DNA from 2 places in the Serratia sp. LSHTC3 genome. Region 2 is predicted to be linked to the other one. Evidence: predicted binding sites of a transcription regulator. Region 2 holds the regulator's gene; the other holds the start of a gene.

The links. The regulator PurR, encoded in region 2, represses purine synthesis genes. The targets are predictions, from matches to a motif close to CANGCAAACGTTTGCNTG.
Region 1: a site for PurR is predicted at 6,569-6,586, ahead of tusA (sulfurtransferase TusA). Genes of this name have one in related genera too.

What each region holds. Positions count from the first base shown of each region.
Region 1 is NZ_JBXUNP010000006.1:244,435-255,521, forward strand. Features, by position in the region: gene glpT (glycerol-3-phosphate transporter) at 1-171, opposite strand, end outside; gene glpA (anaerobic glycerol-3-phosphate dehydrogenase subunit A) at 536-2,185, shown strand; gene glpB (glycerol-3-phosphate dehydrogenase subunit GlpB) at 2,175-3,443, shown strand; gene glpC (anaerobic glycerol-3-phosphate dehydrogenase subunit GlpC) at 3,440-4,639, shown strand; gene AC2CGI_RS21040 (DcrB family lipoprotein) at 4,674-5,237, opposite strand; gene AC2CGI_RS21045 (GNAT family N-acetyltransferase) at 5,318-5,752, opposite strand; gene AC2CGI_RS21050 (7-cyano-7-deazaguanine/7-aminomethyl-7-deazaguanine transporter) at 5,794-6,453, opposite strand; gene tusA (sulfurtransferase TusA) at 6,674-6,919, shown strand; gene AC2CGI_RS21060 (zinc/cadmium/mercury/lead-transporting ATPase) at 7,000-9,318, opposite strand; gene AC2CGI_RS21065 (serralysin family metalloprotease) at 10,002-11,087, shown strand, end outside.
Region 2 is NZ_JBXUNP010000002.1:955,365-966,451, forward strand. Features, by position in the region: gene AC2CGI_RS11865 (cupin domain-containing protein) at 1-289, opposite strand, end outside; tRNA gene AC2CGI_RS11870 (tRNA-Val) at 409-485, opposite strand; gene AC2CGI_RS11875 (MATE family efflux transporter) at 668-2,044, opposite strand; gene AC2CGI_RS11880 (riboflavin synthase) at 2,284-2,934, shown strand; gene AC2CGI_RS11885 (I78 family peptidase inhibitor) at 2,989-3,282, shown strand; gene cfa (cyclopropane fatty acyl phospholipid synthase) at 3,357-4,508, opposite strand; gene punC (purine nucleoside transporter PunC) at 4,853-6,064, opposite strand; gene punR (DNA-binding transcriptional activator PunR) at 6,188-7,132, shown strand; gene purR (HTH-type transcriptional repressor PurR) at 7,129-8,154, opposite strand; gene cydH (cytochrome bd-I oxidase subunit CydH) at 8,479-8,568, shown strand; gene sodB (superoxide dismutase [Fe]) at 8,633-9,211, opposite strand; gene AC2CGI_RS11920 (C40 family peptidase) at 9,411-10,229, opposite strand; gene AC2CGI_RS11925 (Grx4 family monothiol glutaredoxin) at 10,646-10,993, shown strand; gene rnt (ribonuclease T) at 11,061-11,087, opposite strand, start outside.

The sequences.
Region 1 (11,087 bases), on a different contig from region 2:
TTCGATCAGGTAAGGCATGGCCAGGGTGAAGTTCTTACGCACCAGATAGTAAGCGGCGTAACCGAAGAAGATCCCCAGGAAAATTTGCCAGCGCAGCTTACGGTAGAGCGGGTCTACCTTATCGCTCGGCACACGGGCGATGTGTGCGGCCGGCTTAAAAATACTCAACATGAGCGCCTCCGATGGCTTTATCTGTTATCACATCAATATGACCTTTTACGTTCATTTGATGATTGAGCGGATATCGAATGTGGTGTTTTTGTGTTCCATAACGAGCGCCATTGTCGACAAATACGCCTGGTGTCGCTGTGACGAATGGCGCAATTGTTACACTTTCATGAAACCACGGCGGATTTTGAGCGATTCGTTAACGTTATGAAATAGAAAAACGTCCAAAAATCGTGATTATGATCACATTGATGGTTTTTTGTGGACATTTTTATTTCGTTTTATGTTCGTTCTTGTTCCTTATCAAACAAAGACCCTAATAACCGTGGCTCAATAGGCTCATAACTACCGATCCTGAGGGAGCGACATGAGCAGCTATTTTGACGGCGGCGAAACGGATGTGATCATCATCGGCGGCGGCGCCACCGGCGCAGGCATTGCCCGCGATTGTGCGCGGCGCGGCTTGCGCTGCATTTTGCTGGAGCGTCACGACATCGCCACCGGCGCCACCGGCCGCAACCACGGCTTGCTGCACAGCGGCGCGCGCTATGCGGTGACCGACGGCGAGTCGGCGCGCGAGTGCATCGAAGAGAACCGCATCCTGAAACGCATCGCGCATCACTGTATCGAGCGCACCGATGGGCTGTTCATCACCCTGCCGCAGGACTCGCTGGAGTATCAGCAACAGTTTATCGCCGCCTGTCGCCAGGCCGACATCGACGCCGAAGCGATCGAACCGCAGCTGGCGCTGCGGCTGGAGCCGGCGGCTAATCCGGCGCTGATTGGCGCGGTGAGGGTGCCGGACGGCACCGTCGATCCTTTCCGGCTGACCGCCGCCAACATGCTGGATGCGCGCGAACACGGCGCGCAGATCCTGACTTACCACCAGGTGGTCGGATTGTTGCGCAGTGGCGACCGGGTGACGGGCGTGCGCGTTTACGACCATCAGAATCAGCGGCGCTATGAGCTGCACGCACCGGTGGTGGTCAACGCCGCCGGCATCTGGGGCCAGCAGATCGCCGAATACGCCGATTTGCGTATCCGCATGTTCCCGGCCAAGGGAGCGCTGCTGATCCTCGGTCACCGCATCAACAACATGGTGATCAACCGTTGCCGCAAACCGGCGGACGCCGACATCCTGGTGCCGGGCGACACCATCTCGCTGATCGGCACCACCTCGACCCATATCGACTACGACCAAATTGACAACATGCTGGTGACCCCGCAGGAGGTGGACATTCTGATCCGCGAGGGGGCGCTGCTGGCGCCCACCCTGGCGCAGACCCGCATTCTGCGCGCCTATGCCGGGGTGCGGCCGCTGGTGGCCAGCGACGACGATCCCAGCGGGCGCAATGTCAGCCGCGGCATCGTGCTGCTCGATCACGCCGCCCGCGACGGGCTGGAAGGGTTTATCACCATCACCGGCGGCAAGCTGATGACCTATCGTCTGATGGCGGAGTGGGCCACCGACAAGGTGTGCGAAAAGCTCGGGGTAAACCGCCCGTGCACCACCGCGCAGGACGCGTTGCCCGGATCCCGTCAGTCGGCGGAGGAAACGGTGCGCAGCGTGGTTTCTCTGCCCGCCAGCATTCGCGGCTCGGCGATTTACCGGCACGGCGATCGCGCCAGCCAGGTGCCGGCGGCCGATCGGCTCGACACCAGCCTGGTGTGCGAGTGCGAGGCGGTGACCGCCGGGGAAGTGCGCTATGCGGTCAATTCGCTGACCGTCAATAACCTGGTGGATCTGCGCCGCCGCACCCGCGTCGGCATGGGCACCTGCCAGGGTGAACTCTGCGCCTGCCGCGCCGCCGGGCTGCTGACGCGCTTCAAGGTCAGCACGCCGCAGCAATCTATCGCGCAGCTGTCGCAGTTCCTCAACGAACGCTGGAAAGGCGTGCGGCCGATCGCCTGGGGCGATGCGCTGCGCGAGAGCGAATTTACCAGTTGGGTTTACCAAGGGTTATGCGGGCTTGAGGCCCAGGCAGACAAAGAGCAGGAGGCGGATGATGCGATTTGACGTAGTGGTGATTGGCGGCGGCCTGGCGGGCCTGAGCTGCGCCATTGCCGTGGCCGAACAGGGCAAACGCTGTGCGGTGGTCAGTTCCGGCCAGAGCGCGCTCTACTTCTCCTCCGGCTCGCTCGATCTGCTGGCGAGATTGCCGGACGGCACGCCGGTCGAGATGCCGCTGGCGGCGCTGCCGCAGCTGGCGCAACAGGCGCCGCAGCATCCGTATTCTCTGATTGGCCCCGGCCGGGTGGCGGCGCTGTCCGCCGCCGCGCAGCGGCTGCTGGAACGCTGCGGGCTGAATCTGCAGGGCGAGGGGGGGAACAACCATCTGCGCATCACGCCGCTCGGCACGCGTCGCGCTACCTGGCTCAGCCCGCAGGCGATCCCGACGCTGCCGCTGACCGGCCAACTGCCCTGGCGGCGCATTGCGGTGATCGGCATCGAAGGGTTCCTCGACTTCCAACCGCAGATGGCCGCCGACTCTCTGAGCCGCGAGCTCGGCGTAGAGGCGGATGTGGCCTATCTGCACATGCCGGCGCTGGACAGATTGCGCAATAACCCCAGCGAGTTCCGCGCGGTGAACATTGCCCGGGTGCTGGATTTGATGGAAAGCCTGCCGCCGATGGCCGAAGAGCTGCGGCGGCTGGCGGGCGAGGCCGAGGCGCTCTTCCTGCCGGCCTGTCTGGGCCTGGAGGACGACGCGTCGCTGGCGGTGTTGCAGGATGCGGTCGGCAAGCCGGTCCGACTGCTGCCGACGTTGCCGCCTTCGGTGCCCGGCATGCGCTTGCACCAGGCGTTGCGGCGGCGTTTCCAACAGCTGGGCGGCGTTTTCATGCCGGGCGACAGCGTGCTGCGCGCCGAGTGTGAAGCCGGCCGCGTCACCGGCCTGTATACCCGCAACCACGGCGATATTCCGCTGCGGGCGCAGCAGGTGGTGCTGGCCAGCGGCAGCTTCTTCAGCAACGGGCTGGTGGCGGATTTCGATGAAGTGCGTGAGCCGATCTTCGGGCTGGACGTACACAGCCGGGCGGATCGCGCCGACTGGAGCCGACGCGAGCTGTTCGCGCCGCAGCCTTACCTGCAGTTCGGCGTGCGTACCGACGGCAGGCTGCGGGCGATGAAGCAGGGAGTGCCGTTCGACAATCTGTATGCCATCGGTGCGGTCGCCGGCGGTTACGATCCGCTGCAGCAGGGCTGCGGCGCCGGCGTGTCATTGATCGGTGCGCTGCACGTTGCGCAGCAGATTGCCGCGGAGGAGAACGCATGAGCCTGCATCAGGATCACAGCTTTGAAAGCTGCATCAAATGTACCGTCTGCACCACCTACTGCCCGGTCGCCAAAGTGAACCCGCTCTACCCGGGGCCGAAACAGGCGGGGCCGGACGGCGAGCGGCTGCGGCTGAAAGACCCGACGCTGTACGACGAGGCGCTGAAATATTGCACCAACTGCAAGCGTTGTGAAGTGGCCTGCCCGTCCGATGTCAAAATCGGCGACATCATTCAGCGCGCCCGCGCCGACTTTGCCCAGAGCAAGCCGACGCTGCGTGACGCCATCCTCAGCCACACCGATATCATGGGATCGCTGTCGACGCCGTTCGCGCCGATCGTCAACGCCGCCACCGGGCTGAAACCGGTGCGCAAGCTGCTGGACAAGGCGCTGAAGATCGATCACCGTCGTGAACTGCCGAAATACTCGTTCGGCACCTTCCGCCGCTGGTACCGGCAACAGGCGCAGGCGCAGCAGCGTTACGCCGAGCAGGTGGCGTTCTTCCACGGCTGCTTCGTCAACTATAACCACCCGCAGCTGGGCAAGGATTTGGTCCGGGTGTTCAACGCGCTGGATATCGGCGTGCAGCTGCTGAAACGCGAGAAATGCTGCGGCGTGCCGCTGATCGCCAACGGGTTTATCGAGCAGGCCAAAAAGCAGGCCAGGGTCAATGCCGAATCGCTGCATGAAACGGTGCTGGAGCGCGGCATTCCGGTGGTGGCCACTTCGTCGAGCTGCACCTTCACCCTGCGTGACGAATACCCTCATCTGCTGGACGTGGACACCACTCCGGTGCGCGATCGGGTGGAGCTGGCGACGCGCTATCTCTATCGTCTGATCAATCAGGGGCGCAGCCTGCCGCTCAAGCGCACGCCGCTGCGGGTGGCTTATCACACGCCTTGCCATATGGAGAAGATGGGCTGGACCGCCTACACCCTGGAGCTGCTGCGGCAGATACCGGGGCTGGAGCTGGTGGTGCTGGATTCGCAGTGCTGCGGCATCGCCGGCACCTACGGGTTCAAATCGGAGAACTACGCCACGTCGCAGGGTATCGGCGCGCCGCTGTTCCGGCAGATAGAAGAGAGCGGGGTGGATCTGGTGGTGACCGACTGCGAGACCTGCAAATGGCAGATAGAAATGTCCACCAGCAAACGCTGCGAACATCCGATCACCCTGCTGGCGCAGGCGCTGGCATAAAGCGAAAGGGCCGGCAAGCCGGCCCTTTGTGGGATTACTGCTTCAGCTTCAGGGTGGAGATGATGCCTTCGGCTTCGGTCTGCGCCTGCTGCTGATTGTCCGCCGGCAGCGTTACCTGAATGGTCAGCATGTTGTTGTTCAGCGAGCCGATCAGGACGGAAGAATAGGCTTTCTCGCCGCCGCTGGTGATGATGCTGTCCAGCTGACGCAGCGGCACACCGTTGACGTCGAGCGCTTTGTTGGTGATCACCTGCAGGTTGGCGTCACGCGCGCGTTGGGTATTCTCCAGGCGCTTGGCCAGGGTCTCCAGGCTGTCGGCGGTCTTGTCACCCAGGATCACAATCACCGCGCGCTGGCCGGTGCTGTCTGCGTAAACATGCATGTTGTTGGCCTGGTTGCCCAGCTTGCCGCTCTGATCCGCCATGCCGACCGGCAGGGTGAACGCCAGTTTACCGTCCAGCAGGCTCACCTGCTGCCCGGCCGGCACGCTGGCCGCCGTGCCGTCCGTTGCCGCCTTGGTGTCTTTGGTTTCGCCGTCGCAGGCCGCGAGGCCAAGCGCCAGCAGGCTGATACCCATCAATTTCGCTACTTTACGCATCGGGCTTCCTTCTTCCTTTCCGGTAGGGATTCACTGTCGTATCGCAACCTATTCCAGGTTGAAATGCAAGGCAGATGTTGTCACAAGTTTTTTTCCAGTAATAGCCGATAATCAGCCACTTCGCCTTTCTTTTCCAGCTGAACAATCTGATAGTGGTGGGCGATCAGCATCGTCAGCATGGCGCGGAACCGGTTACGGGTTTTGACCGCCAGTTGGCGATAGCCCTGCGCCCGCGCCCAGCGTTCCTGTTCAGCTAACAAGGCCTGTGCCACGCCGTGGCGACGAAATGCCGGCAGCACGCCGCCCAGCCAGCTGTAAAACACCGTTTCCTGCCGTTGATAACCGAGTTTGAAACCGGCCGGTTGCCCGGCTATCTCGGCGATCAACAGGCTGGCGGGGGCGGTGCCGATGCGCCGCTGCAGATCGGCCAGGCTATGCAGGCCGCCGAATTCGGGGATGCGTTGGTAAAGGCGGTGGATGTCTTCAAGCGTGGCGGTGCGGACGATTGGGGTCATGAGCGGCCTCCAAAGGATAGGGCCGCCCAGAATAACACGACTCAGCCCGGCTGCAGGCCGCCGCTGCGCGCCGCGATGCGTTTGAGCAGCATGTTCAGCAACACGCCGTACATCGGCAGGAAGAACAGCAGGCAGATCATCACCTTGAAGCTGTAATCCACCAGCGCGATCTCCACCCAGTTGTTGGCCATGAAGGGATCGCTGCTCTTATAAAAGGCGATGAAGAAGAACGCCAGCGTATCGCTGATGTTGCCGAGGAACATCGCCGCCGCCGGCGCCACCCACCAGGCGCTGCGTTGACGCAGGCGGTTGAAGACGTGTACGTCGAGGATCTGGCCGAGCACATAGGCCATAAAGCTGGCGACGGCGATGCGCGCCACGAACAGGTTAAAACTGTTCAGCGCCGCAAAGCCCTGCCATTCTCCCTGATAGGTGACGGTGGAGATCACATAAGAGATGAACAGCGCCGGCACCATCACCGCCAGGATGATGCGCCGCGCCAGCGGCGCGCCGAAGATGCGCACGGTCAGATCGGTCGCCAGGAAGATAAACGGGAAAGTAAAGGCGCCCCAGGTGGTATGGAAGCCGAAAACGGTGATCGGCAGCTGCACCAGGTAGTTGCTGGAGGTAATGATGGCGATATGAAACAGCGAAAGCCAGACCAACGCGGTAAAGCGCTGCTGTGCGGTAAACGAATACATGTTGTAGCCTTTTTAGCAGTGGGGTGAGGGAACCCAGTGTGTCTTGTCAAAACAGCAAAAAACGCTGCGCGGCGGCATGATACGCGTTTGCGCAACCAATGCAATGGTTAAATTTAACGCAAACGTTAACGCATCTTGCGCAGAAAAACTACCGGCGTAAACTAGGCGCTAATGAGATGCGGCGAGCGTTCGCCGATCGTTTTTGAACGAGAAAAATTGCATGACTGACTTATTTGCCCAGGCAGACCAGACGCTCGACGCGCTGGGGCTGCGCTGTCCGGAACCGGTGATGATGGTGCGCAAAACCGTGCGCCATATGGACAACGGCGAAACGCTGCTGATTATCGCCGACGATCCGGCCACCACCCGCGATATCCCGGGGTTCTGCCGCTTTATGGAGCATACGCTGGTGGCGCAGGAGACCGAACAGGTGCCATACCGTTATCTGTTACGTAAAGGCGTCTAACGGCGGCGCGGCCGAGTTAAACGTTCCCTCCCCCAAATGACAACGGGCGCGGTATGCCGCGCCCGTGTTTGTTTCAGAGCTTAGCTGCGCTTTCTCAATAGCCGCAGCGCGTTGGCGGTGACCAGCGCGGTGGCGCCGGAGTCAGCCAGTACCGCCAGCCACAAACCGGTCAGCCCCAGCAGGCTGGTGATCAGGAAGACCCCCTTCAACCCCAGCGCGATGGTGATGTTTTGCCGGATATTGGCGTGGGTGGCGCGCGAGATGCGGATCATTTCCGCGACGCCCAGCAGCCGGTTGTGGGTCAGGGCGGCGTCGGCGGTTTCCAATGCCACGTCGGTGCCGCTGCCCATGGCGATGCCGATGCTGGAGGCTTTCATCGCCGGGGCGTCGTTGATGCCGTCGCCGATCATCGCCGTTGGGCGCAGTTCGCTCAGCTCGGTGACCGCTTTGACCTTATCTTCCGGCAGCAGACCGGCGCGATAGTCGAGGCCCAGTTCGCCGGCGATCGCCGCGGCGGCGCGCGGGTTGTCGCCGGTCAGCATCACGCCGCGAATGCCCAGCGCGTTCAGTTCGGCTATCGCCTGTTTGGCGTCGCCGCGCAGCGTATCGCGCAGCGCCAGCAAGCCGATAGGCGCGCCGTCTTCCAGCACCACCACCGCCGTTTTGCCGGCGTTTTCCAGCTTGTCTACCTGGCTCTGCCATTGGGTGCCGAGCAGGCCCGGCGCCAGCTTGCCCGGCGCGCTGATCAGCACGGTCTTGCCGTCCACGAGCCCTTCCACGCCGACGCCGGCCAGCGCGCGGCGCGCCTGCGCCAGCGGCAACTCAGCCCCGCTTGCGGCGGCGCGGTTGATGATCGCCTGCGCCAGCGGGTGATGTGAACCGGCTTCCACCGCGGCGGCAAGCTGCAGCAGCCGTTGTTCGGTGAGCGCACCGATAGGCAGCACGTCGGTGACCGTCGGCTTGCCTTCGGTCAGGGTGCCGGTCTTATCGAAGGCGATGGTTTGGATCTGGCCCAGTTGCTCCAGCGCCGCGCCGCCTTTAATCAGCGCGCCGCGCCGCGTGGCGGCCGCCAGTCCGGATGTGATGGCCGCCGGCGTTGAGATCACCAGCGCACATGGGCAGCCGATCAGCAGCAGCGTCAGGCCGCGATAGATCCAGGTATCCCACGGCTGCGAGAACAGCAACGGTGGCACCAGGATCACCGCGACGGCCAGCAGCATAATGGCCGGGGTGTAATAGCGGCTGAAGCGATCGAGGAAGCGTTCGATCGGCGCGCGGCGCTCCTCGGCCTCTTCAATCAGCTGCAGGATGCGGTCGATGGCGTTTTTGCCGGGCTCGGATATCACCTTCATCTGCGCCGCCTGATCGACGGACAGGCTGCCGGCGGCCACTTTCTCCCCCTGTTGGCGCTCGACCGGCACCGATTCACCGGTCAGGGCGCTTTCATCGAAGCTGGCGAACGGATTGAGCAGCTCGGCGTCGGCCGGCAGGCGCCCACCGGGCGCGATTTCAATCACGTCGCCGGGGCGCAGGTTGGCGACCGGCACGCGTTTGCGTTCCGTGCCTTGCAGCAGCAGCGCATCTTCCGGCACCAGCTCCATCAGCGCCTTCACCCCGCGCCGTGCGCGGTTGGCGGCGTAGGATTCCAGCAGTTCGCCGACCATAAACAGCAGCAGCACCATCGCCGCTTCGGCGGTGGCGCCGATGAACAGCGCGCCGATGGCCGCCACGCTCATCAGCGTTTCGATGGCAAACGGCGTGCCGGAACGAATCAAACGCAGCGCCTTGGCGGCGACCGGCGCCAACCCGACCAGCGTGGTGGCGATAAAGGCGATGCGGCCCAGCTCCGGGTTAACCCGATCCAGCACCCAACTGACCACCATCAGGGTGGTTAACAGCAGCAGCGGCGCGAATTCGCCGAAGCGTGAGGTTTTCGGCGCGGCGGCTTTGGCGGTCTGAGCGCCGAGCAGGGTAAAGCCGGCCTGGGCGACCGCATCCTGGATCCGCAGGCTGATGTCGGACTGCGCGTCGACCACCAGTTTCTCGGTGGCGAACAACACGCGCGCGCTGTCGACGCCGGGGAGTGCGGTGACGGCATTTTCGATTTTCTTGGCGCAGCTGGGGCAGTCCATGCCGGTGACTTTCCAGCTGAAACGTTGGCTGCCGGAAGGGGGAGCGGCGGCCAGCCTGTCGCTTTCCTCGTCCGGATCGTCGGGCGCGGCGGTGCAGCAGCCGCTATCGCCATGATCGTGATGATGGTGGGCGTGTTCGGCCTGTGCGGTGGCGTTTTTCGGTTCGCTGCTGCAGCCGTGCTGAGTTTTGCTGTGGCTGTGGTTGCAGCCGCATCCGCCTTCGGCGTGGTGATGTTCCTGATGATTATGGTTTTGCTGATTGTGCATAACGTCCCCCTGCGGGCTGTTAAACGGGTTTGCTCAACTGACTCTACACCCTGGAGTCCACTCCAGAGTCAAGCGCCGGATGAGAATTATTGCTAACGGCGTTCAAGCGTAGAAAGGGGGGTATTCATTCAATAATGAATAATGCGGATTTTAATCTATCGGCTTTTCTTATCCCCTATTGGGGCGAAAAGGCTCGCTGCCGTTAGTTTAAATAAGAAAATAATATTCCTATAGAAACTAAAAAATCGCCCGACCTAATAATAAAGAGTTATTAATCTATAACGCTTTAGCGAAATTTACCTTTTCCCCTGAGTAAAGCCAGCATGATTCGCTTGAGTCTGCAGGCCGCATTGCTATTGAAGTTTGGTGCCAACTTATCCTCATCAAGTTTCATTTGCTTTGTAAAGAACTCTAAAAAGCAGCATAACAAACTTTCGTTGCGATAATAAATGGTTGATTATTTTATGTGCAGTTTTGCGACCCTGCCTATAATTGGAATCGATTACCATTTTTAATGGTGATCTTATTTGCTGATATATATGCATTAATTCTACCTAACACACTGCCGGTAACGGCGCATAAGCCCCTTCCAGCAAGCTTAAGGTTTATTAACCGTGGCTTACGGGGAGGTTATGTCTATCTGTCTGATTGATATCAATCAGGTAATGAGTGGAATCGAACCAATGCAATCTACTAAAAAGGCAATTGAAATTACTGAATCCAGCCTTGCGGCCGCGGCAACCGGCTACGATGCTGTAGATGACCTGCTGCATTATCATGAGCGGGGTAACGGGATTCAGATTAATGGCAAGGATTCATTTTCTAACGAGCAAGCTGGGTTGTTTATTACCCGCGAGAACCAAACCTGGAACGGTTACAAGGTATTTGGCCAGCCGGTCAAATTAACCTTCTCCTTCCCGGACTATAAGTTCTCTTCCACCAACGTCGCCGGCGATACCGGGCTGAGCAAGTTCAGCGCGGAACAGCAGCAGCAGGCTAAGCTGTCGCTGCAGTCCTGGGCCGACGTCGCCAATATCACCTTCACCGAAGTGGCGGCCGGTCAAAAGGCCAATATCACCTTCGGCAATTACAGCCAGGATCGTCCCGGCCACTATGATTATGGTACCCAGGCCTACGCCTTCCTGCCGAACACCATTTGGCAGGGCCAGGATTTGGGTGGCCAGACCTGGTACAACGTCAACCAATCCAACGTGAAGCATCCGGCGACCGAAGACTACGGCCGCCAGACGTTCACCCATGAGATTGGCCATGCGCTGGGCCTGAGCCACCCGGGCGACTACAACGCCGGTGAGGGCAACCCGACCTATAACGACGTCACCTATGCGGAAGATACCCGCCAGTTCAGCCTGATGAGCTACTGGAGTGAAACCAACACCGGTGGCGACAACGGCGGTCACTATGCCGCGGCTCCGCTGCTGGATGACATTGCCGCCATTCAGCATCTGTATGGCGCCAACCTGTCGACCCGCACCGGCGACACCGTGTACGGCTTTAACTCCAATACCGGTCGTGACTTCCTCAGCACCACCAGCAATTCGCAGAAAGTGATCTTTGCAGCCTGGGATGCGGGTGGCAACGATACCTTCGACTTCTCCGGTTATACCGCTAACCAGCGCATCAACCTGAATGAGAAATCGTTCTCCGACGTGGGCGGCCTGAAGGGCAACGTCTCGATCGCCGCCGGTGTGACCATTGAGAACGCCATTGGCGGTTCCGGCAACGACGTGATCGTCGGCAACGCGGCCAAC
Region 2 (11,087 bases):
TTTCCAGCAGCGTGCCGGCGCTCAGGCAGAAGCAGCCGCTGGCGACGTTGGCCGGCAGGGTAAGGCTCTCACCGGCACGTACTATCCGGGTGTCGCCGCCGAGGGTGAACTCGAATTCGCCGGATATCACCCGGGTTTGCAGCGCGTGCGCGGGCTTTTGCAACTGGCCGAAGGCGCCGGCCTCGAAACGCACTTCCGCCGCCGGCGAACCGTCGCTCATCACGCCTTCACGGCGGGCAAGGCCATTGTCGAGCGGCAAAAAGGCGGTTTTGGCGGTGAAGGTGGTCATGTGGCGTTCCTGATGGCTGATGGCGGTAGTTCGGCGCAATCGACATGAAAAATCGAACGGTCGGGCAGAGACGATACAACGGGAAGTATAACGTGACAGGGAGAGATGAATCAGCAATATGGTGCGTCCGAGTGGACTCGAACCACCGACCCCCACCATGTCAAGGTGGTGCTCTAACCAACTGAGCTACGGACGCATCTTTTCCTGTCTGTCATGGCTGACAGCGGGGACGAATATTAACGAGCTACCCGCGCGCTGGCAAGGGGAAAAGCGCAATTTTATTCGGTATTTCACGCGATTGCTGAGGTTGTGCGCAGTCCGGCGTTTTTTTCCGCAAACCGCAGCCCGGCCGGGGAGGAAACCGGCCGGGCTGCGGGTTCAGCGTGTGGATCGCTGCAGGATGACGGTGGTCGGCTGTTTCTGCAGCCAGCGCATGCGCAGCGCCATCATGATGGCGGCGAAGGTCAGTCCGATGATAAAGCCGATCCAGAAACCGCTTGGCCCCATCGCCGGCACCAGCGCATCGGTTAACGCCAGCAGATAGCCGCTCGGCAGGCCCAAAACCCAATAAGCGATAAAGGTGATGAAGAAGATCGCGCGGGTATCTTTATAACCGCGCAGCACGCCGCTGCCGATCACCTGGACCGAATCCGAGATCTGGTACAGCGCCGCCAGCAGCATCAACTGCGAGGCCATCGCCACCACCGCCGGGCTGTCGTTGTACAGCAGGGCGATCGGTTCGCGGAAGGTGGCGGTAAACAGCGCGGTGCAGACGGCCATGGTGATGCCGACGCCGATGGCGGAGTAAGCGGCGACGCGCGCGCCTTCGACCGAACCTTCCCCCAGACGATAACCGACGCGGATGGTGGCGCCGACGCCCAGCGACAGCGGCAGCACGAACATCAGCGCGCTGAAGTTAAGTGCGATCTGGTGGCCGGCGACCGCGACGATCCCCAGCGGTGAAACCAGCAGCGCCACCACCGCGAACAGCGTGACTTCGAAGAACAGCGCCAGCGCCACCGGCATGCCGATGCCGATCAGGCGCCTTAGCGCCGCCCAGTCAGGGCCACCGAGATCGCCGGCCTGGCGTTTGATGTCGCGCTGCGACGGCGCGCGCTTCACGTACCAGCGCATCATCAGGAACATGATCCAGTAGACGCTGCCGGTGGCGACGCCGCAGCCGACGCCGCCCAACTCCGGCATGCCGAACTTGCCGTAGATAAAGATGTAGTTGATCGGGATATTCACCAGCAGGCCGAGGAAGCCGATCACCATGCCGGGTTTGGTTTTGGACAGCCCCTCGCACTGGTTGCGCATCACCTGGAAGAACAGGTAACCCGGCGCCCCCCACATGATGGCGTGCAGATAGCCGACGGCTTTATCCGCCAACTGCGGATCGATGTTGTGCATCATGTCGATGACGAACTTGCAGTTATACAGCACGACGATCAGCAGCACAGAGACGCCGAAGGCCAGCCAGAAGCCCTGACGCACCTGATGGGCGATGCGATCGCGACGGCCGGCGCCGTTGAGCTGGGCGATAACCGGGGTCAGCGCCAGCAGCAGGCCGTGGCCGAACAAAATGGCCGGCAACCAGATCGAGGTGCCGACCGCCACCGCCGCCATGTCGGTGGCGCTGTAAGCGCCGGCCATGATGGTATCCACCACGCCCATGGCGGTTTGTGATATTTGCGCGATGATGACCGGGATAGCGAGAGCCAATAAACTACGCGCTTCAATTAAGTACTTCTGCACGCATACACCTTTTCTATTTATATATGTGGGAGGGAGGGCTGCCGCGAGAGGACAACAATTAAAATAGCGGAATTTTGTCAAAAAGATTGTACCTGCTCGGCGTCGTTAAGCAAACGCCGCAGATAAATAGTTATTAAATGCGCAGCCATTCTTTTTTTGCCGTCGCGGATTTGGTTTTCAGCGCCAACTGGGGCAAACTGCCGGTAGCGTTTTAACCTATTTAGCAAGAAGAGGCACATATGTTCACCGGTATCGTACAAGGCACCGCGCCGCTGGTCGCGATTGATGAGAAACCCAATTTCCGCACCCACGTGATCGAAATGCCTGCCGAGCTGCTGCCGGGGCTGGAGCTGGGCGCGTCGGTGGCCCACAACGGCTGCTGCCTGACCGTCACCGCGGTGGAAGGCAACCGCGTCAGCTTCGATTTGATCAAAGAAACGTTGCGCCTGACCAACCTCGGCGATCTGGCGCTGGGCGACATCGTCAATATCGAGCGCGCGGCGAAGTTCAATGACGAAATTGGCGGCCATTTGATGTCCGGCCATATTATCTGCACGGCGGAAGTGGCCAAGATTTATACCTCGGAAAATAACCGCCAGGTATGGCTGCGCATGCCGGATGCGGAATTGATGAAATATGTGCTGCACAAAGGTTTCATCGGCATCGACGGCATTAGCCTGACCATCGGCGAAGTGGTGAATAACCGTTTCTGCGTGCACCTGATCCCGGAAACGCTGGATCGCACCACGCTGGGTAAAAAACGCCTCGGCGACAAGGTGAACATCGAGATCGATCCGCAAACGCAGGCGGTGGTGGACACCGTCGAGCGCGTGCTGGCCAATCGGGAAGCGACGTTGGCCGCGGCGATGGCGCCGGCGCACAAAGACTGACAGCGATTCTGGCGTGACCGCCGGCATCGAATCATAAGCAGAGAGGAGAAACGCGTGAAGTTTTATGGGAAAACGTTGTTGTTAACCGCGTTGCTGGCGCTGAGCGCTTGCAGCAGTTCGCCTGAGCAGGGCGCGGGCGCGCAAATGGCCGATGCGGACGATACCTGCGGCGCTTCGCAGTATCAAAATTTTGTCGGCAAACCGATGACCTCGCTGGAAGGCGTGCGGATCGACGGCAAGGTGCGAGCCATTCCGTACAACTCTGCCGTCACCATGGATTTCAACCTGCGCCGTCTGAACTTCCTTGGCGACAGCGACGATAAAATTATTCGCGTTTATTGCGGTTAACCCGCAGGGTTCGAAAGAGCAAAAAAAAAAGCCCCGGCGAAGATGTTGCCGGGGCTTTTTTATCGGGAAAGCGTTCAGCGGGCGACGCGAATGCCGCCTTCAACGCCTTTCGGGCTGAACACCACCTGCCATAACTGCAGATCGCGCGCCCGGAACGCGCCGGCGCAGGCGTTCAGGTAATAGCTGAACATCCGTTCGAAGCGTTCGGAATAGCGCTCGGCGAGCTGCGGCCACGCCTGTTTGAAGCGCTCGAACCAGGCCATCAGCGTGCGATCGTAGTCGGCGCCGATGTTGTGCCAGTCTTCCATCACGAAATGGCCTTCGCTGGCCTCGGCGATATGCCTCACGGAGGGCAGGCAACCGTTCGGGAAGATATATTTGTTGATCCAGGGATCGACGTTCATGTCGGTCTTGTTGGAGCCGATGGTGTGCAGCAGGAACAGGCCGTGCGGCGCCAGATTGCGCTCCACCACGTCGAAATAGGTGCGGTAGTTTTTCGGCCCGACGTGCTCGAACATGCCGACCGAGACAATGCGATCGAACTGCTGGTGCAGATCGCGGTAATCCTGCAACAGGATCTGCACATCCAGCCCGGCGCAGCGCGCCTGAGCCAGCTTCTGCTGTTCGGCGGAAATGGTCACGCCGACCACCGACACGCCGTAATTTTTCGCCGCATAGGCGGAAAGGCCGCCCCAGCCGCAGCCGATGTCCAGCAAACGCATGCCCGGCTGCAGCTGCAGTTTCTCGCAGATCATCCGCAGCTTGGCTTCCTGCGCTTCCTCCAGCGTGGTGGCGTCTTTCCAGTAGCCGCAGGAATACTGCATGTAAGGATCGAGCATCAGGGTAAACAGATCGTTGCCGAGATCGTAATGTTCTTTGCCGACGATCCAGGCGCGCTTTTTCGATTGCAGATTGGTCAGGCGCGCGGCGGCGATACGCAGGGTATCTTTCAGGTGGTGGGGGAGTTTCTTCTCCAGCCCGGCGCTGACCACGCGCTGGAAGAACATATCCAGCCGCTCGCACTCCCACCAACCGTCCATATAGCTTTCGCCCAGGCCCAGGGATCCTTGCTGCAAAACGCGTTTAAAGAATTCGGGATTTTTAACCTGAATATCGAAAGGGCGCGATCCGTTGATTTCGATACCGGCCAGACCGAGCATTTCGTGCGCGATACGGTACCACTGGTTATCCTGGATGCTCAGATCTTCTATACACGATGAACTCATAGCTTCTCCATCACCTTCTTCTGACTGATGACCCGTTAGGAAACAGCTTAGACAATTTCTGCGGGTGCATACCTATACCAACGGGAAATAAGCCCGCGGCGTCTGATATCCGACTATGAACAGAGGAAATTTAAAGAAACGGCCCGACGCAAACGGCGCAGGATAAACGCCCCTTTAAAAAAAGAGTGTGACGCAAGGCGCGTACACAATAGCTGATTGAGATATAGAGATTATAAGGTGTTACTTTACAAGGTTGTTTTTGAGTATAGGCGTGCCGAGGCGTTGACTCAACTGTAAATCGCACTCGGCACACATATTCTTTAAGTGATTATTAATCTTGGCAATTATGACGCTGAGTTAGCATGTTCCCGCTGTGCCTTTTGCTGCGCATCGGCCGCTTTTCCCCGCTGCAGGAAATAACCCAGCGCGGCCAGGACTACCGTAGATACCATCACCGTCACCGTCGCCAACAGCGGCTGGGCAATAAACGCCGACACCAGCATGCTTGCCACAAAACACAGCCCCAATTGCAGCGTATTTTGCAGCGCGGCGGCTTTGCCGCTGCTTTCCGGGAACGGCATCAGCGCATTCGCCACCATGATCGGGTAGCCGGCGCCGTTGACCAGCGCCATCACGCAGAACGGGATCAGCAGAGTGGTGAGCGTCGGATTGGTCAGGGTCGCCACCAGATACAGCGCCACCATGCTGACACCATAAGCTACCAGCAGCCACGGCAGCAGAGTTTTGCCATTGATGCGCTTAAGCGCGGCGCGGCAGCCGTAGCCGCCCAGCAGGAAGGCCAGCGTTTGCGGCACATAGCTCAGACCGATGTCGCTCGGGCTATAGCCCATATCGCCGAGGATGAACGGCGAACCGGTCAGCCAGGCGAAGAAACCGGCCGAGCAGGCGGCGTACATAGCGACGTTGCCGCTGAACACCGGAGATTTCAACAGTTGCCAGAAGCTGACGCCGTTTTTCGGCGCGTCGGCGGCGGGGGGCGTTTTGGCGCGCTCTTTGAGCAGCAGCGTCGGCAGCAGCAGCAGTGCGGTGATCACCAACAGCGCGGCGAAGATCGCACGCCAGCTGGCGTGGTTCAGCAGCCAGGCGCCAAGCAGCGGCGCCAGCGCTGGTGACAGCGCCACCAGCGGCATGATGGTGGCGAACACGCGGTTGGCCTGGCCTTCGCGATAGCGGTCGACCACCAGCGCTTGCCAGATGGCGGTGGCGGAACAGACGCCGACGGCCTGAATAAAGCGCAGTATCCAGAGCTGCACGGCATTTTCTACCCACAGCATGCCCAGGCAGCCGAGCGCGAACAGCGTCAGGCCGATCAATAATACCGGTTTGCGGCCCAGCCGGTCGGAGAGCGGCCCCCACAGCAGTTGCGCGAAGGCGAAGCCGGCCAGGAAGATGCTCAGGCTGGCGCTGACCGCGCCGGCGGAAATTTGCAGTTCCTCCCGCATGGCGCCGAAGGCGGGCAGGTACATATCGGTCGCCAGATAACCCAACATGCTCAGGCCGGCGAGGTAGAACATAAAGCCAAAAGAATTTCGCATGGTATTTCTCGTTAATATTTTAGTGTCGCAGGTTTTTAGCGCCGGCCAGTGTATCCGGCTGGATCTCTGCTTGTGAAACGGTAATATTTGCAAAGTGCTGTTAAAAAAATTGAAGGCAAAGCGATGTGGTCTGAATATTCTCTTGAAGTTGTTGACGCGGTCGCGCGCACCGGCAGTTTCAGCGCGGCGGCGCAGGAGCTGCACCGGGTGCCGTCGGCGGTGAGCTATACCGTGCGGCAACTGGAACAATGGCTTGCGGTGCCGCTGTTTGAGCGGCGTCACCGTGATGTGGAGTTGACGCCGGCCGGCGCGCTGTTTATCAAGGATGCGAGAGTTGTTATCAAAAAAATGCTCGACACCCGTCGCCACTGTCAGCAGGTGGCCAACGGGTGGCGCGGCCAGCTGAATATCGCAGTCGACATCATCGTCAAACCCCAGCGCAGCCGCCAGCTGGTGCTGGATTTCTACCGCCATTTCCCCGATGTTGAACTGATGCTGCAACCCGAAGTGTTCAACGGCGTTTGGGATGCGTTGGTGGACGGCAGGGTGGACATGGCGATCGGCGCCACGCGCGCGGTGCCGGTCGGCGGCGGCTTTGCCTTCCGCGATATGGGCTACATGAACTGGCTGTGCGTAGTCAGCCCACAGCATCCGCTGGCGCAGCTGGCAGGGCCGTTAAATGACGATCGGTTGAGGCCGTACCCTGCGCTTTGTCTGGAAGACACCTCGCGCAATCTGCCCAAGCGCGTCACCTGGACGCTGGATAACCAGCGGCGGCTGGTGGTGCCGGACTGGACATCGGCGCTCGACTGTCTGTGCGCCGGGCTGTGCGTCGGCATGATGCCGGCGCATCGGGCGCTGCCGCTGGTGCAGCGCGGTGAGCTGAAGGCGTTGCAGCTGCAGCAGCCGTTTCCCGCCAGCCCTTGCTGCCTGACCTGGCAGCAGGATAAACCGTCGCCGGCGATGAGTTGGCTGCTGGCGTATCTGGGCGATGGCGAGACGCTGAATCAGGAGTGGCTGAGCGAGGCGGCGCCGGAAGCCGTGCAGGCTTCCGGCTCAGGGGATTAGCGGCGGTAGTCGATGAACGGACCGTCGGCGACCGAACGGCGTTCCACCAGCTTCGGATGCACTTCGATCACCTGCGATTCTTCGCGCTTGCTGATGATGCGATCCAGCAGCATGGTGAAGGCCATTTCTCCCAGGCGCTCTTTAGGCTGGTGAATGGTGGTCAGCGCTGGAGTGAAGTAGCGGGCGTTGCGCACGTTGTCATAGCCGATCACGGAAATATCCTGCGGCACTCGCAGCCCCAGCTCATCAGCGGCGCAGATGGCGCCCATCGCCATGATGTCGCCGCCGCAAAATACCGCGGTCGGCCGCTGTTTTTGCGACAGGATTTGGTGCATCGCCTTGTAGCCGGACTCCGGCTCGAAGTCACCCTGGACGATCCACTCTTCGCGAATGTCGATATGCGCTTCCTGCAGCGCCTTCATAAAGCCCTGATGACGGCCGCCGCCGGTGTTGCGCGACAGCTGGCCCGGGATGGCGCCGATATCGCGGTGACCGCGCTCGATCAGGTAACGGCCGGCCAGATAGCCGCCTTCGAACGCGTTATCGATGATGGTGTCGGTGAAGTCGCCGCGCGCAGCGCCCCAGTCCATCACCACCATCGGGATATTACGGTAGTCCTCCAGCATGCCCAGCAGTTGATCCGGGTATTCGGAACACATGACCAGCAGGCCGTCGACGCGCTTTTGCGCCAGCATCGCCAGGTAGGCGCGCTGCTTGTCCAGATTGTTGTGCGAGTTGCACAGGATCAGGGTGTAACCTTTGCTGTAGCAGCTGTTTTCCACCGCCTCGATCACTTCGGCAAAATAGGGCGCTTCGCTCGAGGTGGCCAGCAGACCGATAGACTTGGTGTGATTGACTTTCAGGCTGCGCGCCACGGCGCTCGGCGAGTAGTGCAGCTCTTTGATCGCGGCCCACACGGCCGCTTTGGTCTCTTCGGCGACGAAACGAGTCTTATTGATGACGTGCGAAACGGTGGTGGTGGAAACGCCCGCGCGTTTGGCCACATCTTTAATCGTTGCCATGTAAGGAATGACTCCTGAACTCACATGTTTACAGCATGTAAGTGTGATGTTAATCGTTTGCCTACGTAGATCCTTCTCCAGAGAAGCGAAAACTGAGTTTTTAGTGTGTTGAAGTCTTCAGCGCTTAATCAGGAGGGGCATGGATGCCGGTACGCAGTTGTGAACTGCGAATTTTGTCGCATATTGAACAAAAGTGGAAGAGGTAATCGAGATTATAAACCGGGAAATGATAACAAGATTTTATCGGCGAACTGTGGGAAAATGATTTGACGTACTAATTGTGCGCCTTTTATCCTTAGGAAAGCCCATTTTAAAGGAGTTGTCATGGATACCGATCTGAAGATGTCTCTGTTCACTACCGTCGGCGCGTTGGCGATGATCATCGCTTTCAGCTTTGTCGCCGCGTTGAACTGATCTCCCGCCGGTTTTAAAAAAGGCGCAGCCTGGCTGCGCCTCGTCACTTCGGCAAGGCCTGCGTTTACGCCAGGTTTTCCGCCGCAAATTTCCAGTTGACCAACGCCCAGAAGTTTTCCAGGTATTTTGGACGCGCATTGCGGTAATCGATGTAATACGCGTGTTCCCACACGTCAACGGTCAGCAGCGGTTTATCTTCACCGGTCAGCGGAGTTGCCGCGTTGGAGGTGTTGACGATCGCCAGCGCACCGTCTGGTTTTTTCACCAGCCAGGTCCAGCCGGCGCCGAAGTTTTTCACGGCGGCATCGGTGAACTGCTCTTTGAACGCAGCGAAAGAGCCGAAGGATTTGACGATCGCCGCCGCCAGTTCGCCCTGCGGTTCACCGCCGCCCTGTGGCGACAGGCAGTGCCAGTAGAAGGTGTGGTTCCACACCTGCGCGGCGTTGTTGAACACGCCGCCGTTGGAGGTCTTGATGATCTCTTCGAGCGATTTGCCCTCGAACTCGCTGCCTTTCACCAGGTTGTTCAGGTTAACCACGTAGGTATTGTGGTGTTTGCCGTAGTGGTATTCCAGGGTCTCGGCGGAGATGTGCGGCTCGAGCGCGTTTTTCTCATACGGTAATGCAGGTAATTCAAACGACATTGCTTCCTCCTTTACAGCGCCACTTTCTTCCCGCCCAGGCGGGAGCCAGATGGGCCGTTTTTTATTGTGGTCATTCAATCTTAACAATTTTCATCATAAAAAACAGGAGGAAAAGCGAGAAATGCGCGTGGGGGAGTGCGATGGGCGATAGCTTGAGCAGGCGGTTGCGACCGGGGCCGCAACCGCGCAGAACAGGGAATTAACGGATGGTTTTCGGCGTCACTACGCGGCGTGCGCCGATGTAATGGTTTTGCCAATAGTCGTTGTCGAGCTGGCTGATGCGGATCTCTTCGCCGGTGCGCGGCGACTGGATGAATTTGCCGTTGCCGAGATAGACGCCGACATGGTCCGCCACGCCGCGGTTGTTGATGCGGAAGAACACCAAATCGCCGCTTTCCAGTTCGCTTTTCTTGATCGGCGCCGCGTCGCGAAGGTGATACATTTCGTTGGCGGTGCGCGGCATCTTGATTTTCACCACGTCCTTATAGGCGTAATAGATAAGGCCGCTGCAGTCGAAGCCGGTGCGCGGCGAGCTGCCGCCCCAGCGGTAAGGCTTGCCCATCTGATCCATCAGCTTGGCCATCGCGGTCTGTTTGGCATGCTGGTAACGTTTTTTGTGCGCCGGGCTGAGTTTTAACGGCTTTTCTTCACGCGCCAGTTTGGCGGTGGCCATACCGGCGTCGCGGTGGCGGCCATAGCCTTTTTTATAGCCCTTTTTCGGCGGGGTGACTTTAATCTTGGCGGTTTTCTGCGCTTTGGCCTTGGGTTTGGCGCTGACGATCTTTTTCGCGCTTTTCTCGCTTTTGGCCTTGGCGGTCTTGGTTTTTTTCTCGGGGGCCGTCACTTTGGCTTTTTTGGCGGCTTTATCCGCTTTCTTTTTTCTGCGGTCATCGGGCCGCGCTTCATTAGCATGGCTTTTACGCTGCTCGGCGGCAACGCGCGCCTGTGGCGCAGCGTGCGCCAAATTGAAGAAGAGCTGCGTAAACAGCAGCGCAAAGAGCGTAAGAATTAAACGCATGTCGACGTCACCAACCTTGGCCCCGAAACGGATATCGAAAGAGTTACAGTATTCCCGAACTTCACCATATAAAACAGCGAAGAACTCATAAATAATAATCCATATTGTGAGAAAACGTTAATGACATTTTTTTTGGTTTAAAATCAGCCTGTTGATGTATAAAAAAGCGCCAGGCGACGGTGGCGGATATAATTAAGCCGCGCCGGCATCGCGGCGCAATATATTAGTGAAATGGTCGGATTAAAAATGTTATTCTCAACGTATGTTTTGACCGGAATGACGTGGCCGGTGAAACGCGATCGGCGGCGGGCGAATATCCTTGCAAAAGATGGCGTTTTCTTGCGACTGTTCCAGCCGCTACAATAGCCCGCGTGATGCATGTTGTAGCCATGAAATGTGGCTTGAGGAAGCAATAAATGACGACGACACTTGAAAAAATTCAGCACCAGATCGCTGAAAACCCGATTCTGCTTTACATGAAAGGTTCGCCAAAGCTGCCGAGCTGCGGCTTTTCCGCGCAGGCTGTGCAAGCGCTGTCCGCCTGCGGCGAGCGTTTCGCCTATGTGGACATTTTGCAGAACCCGGATATCCGCGCCGAGCTGCCAAAATACGCCAACTGGCCGACGTTCCCGCAGCTGTGGGTAGATGGTGAGCTGGTCGGCGGTTGCGATATCATCATCGAGATGTATCAGCGCGGCGAACTGCAGCAACTGATCAAAGAAACGGCAGAAAAGTATAAAGCGCAGGAAGACCAGCAGTCTTAATCGACGGGCTTGCGATTATCGCGTAACGGGCGGCGCCAGTGTAACTGGGCCGCCTTTTTTGTTGGTTTTATTCGGCGAGATCGCCGGCGGGCAG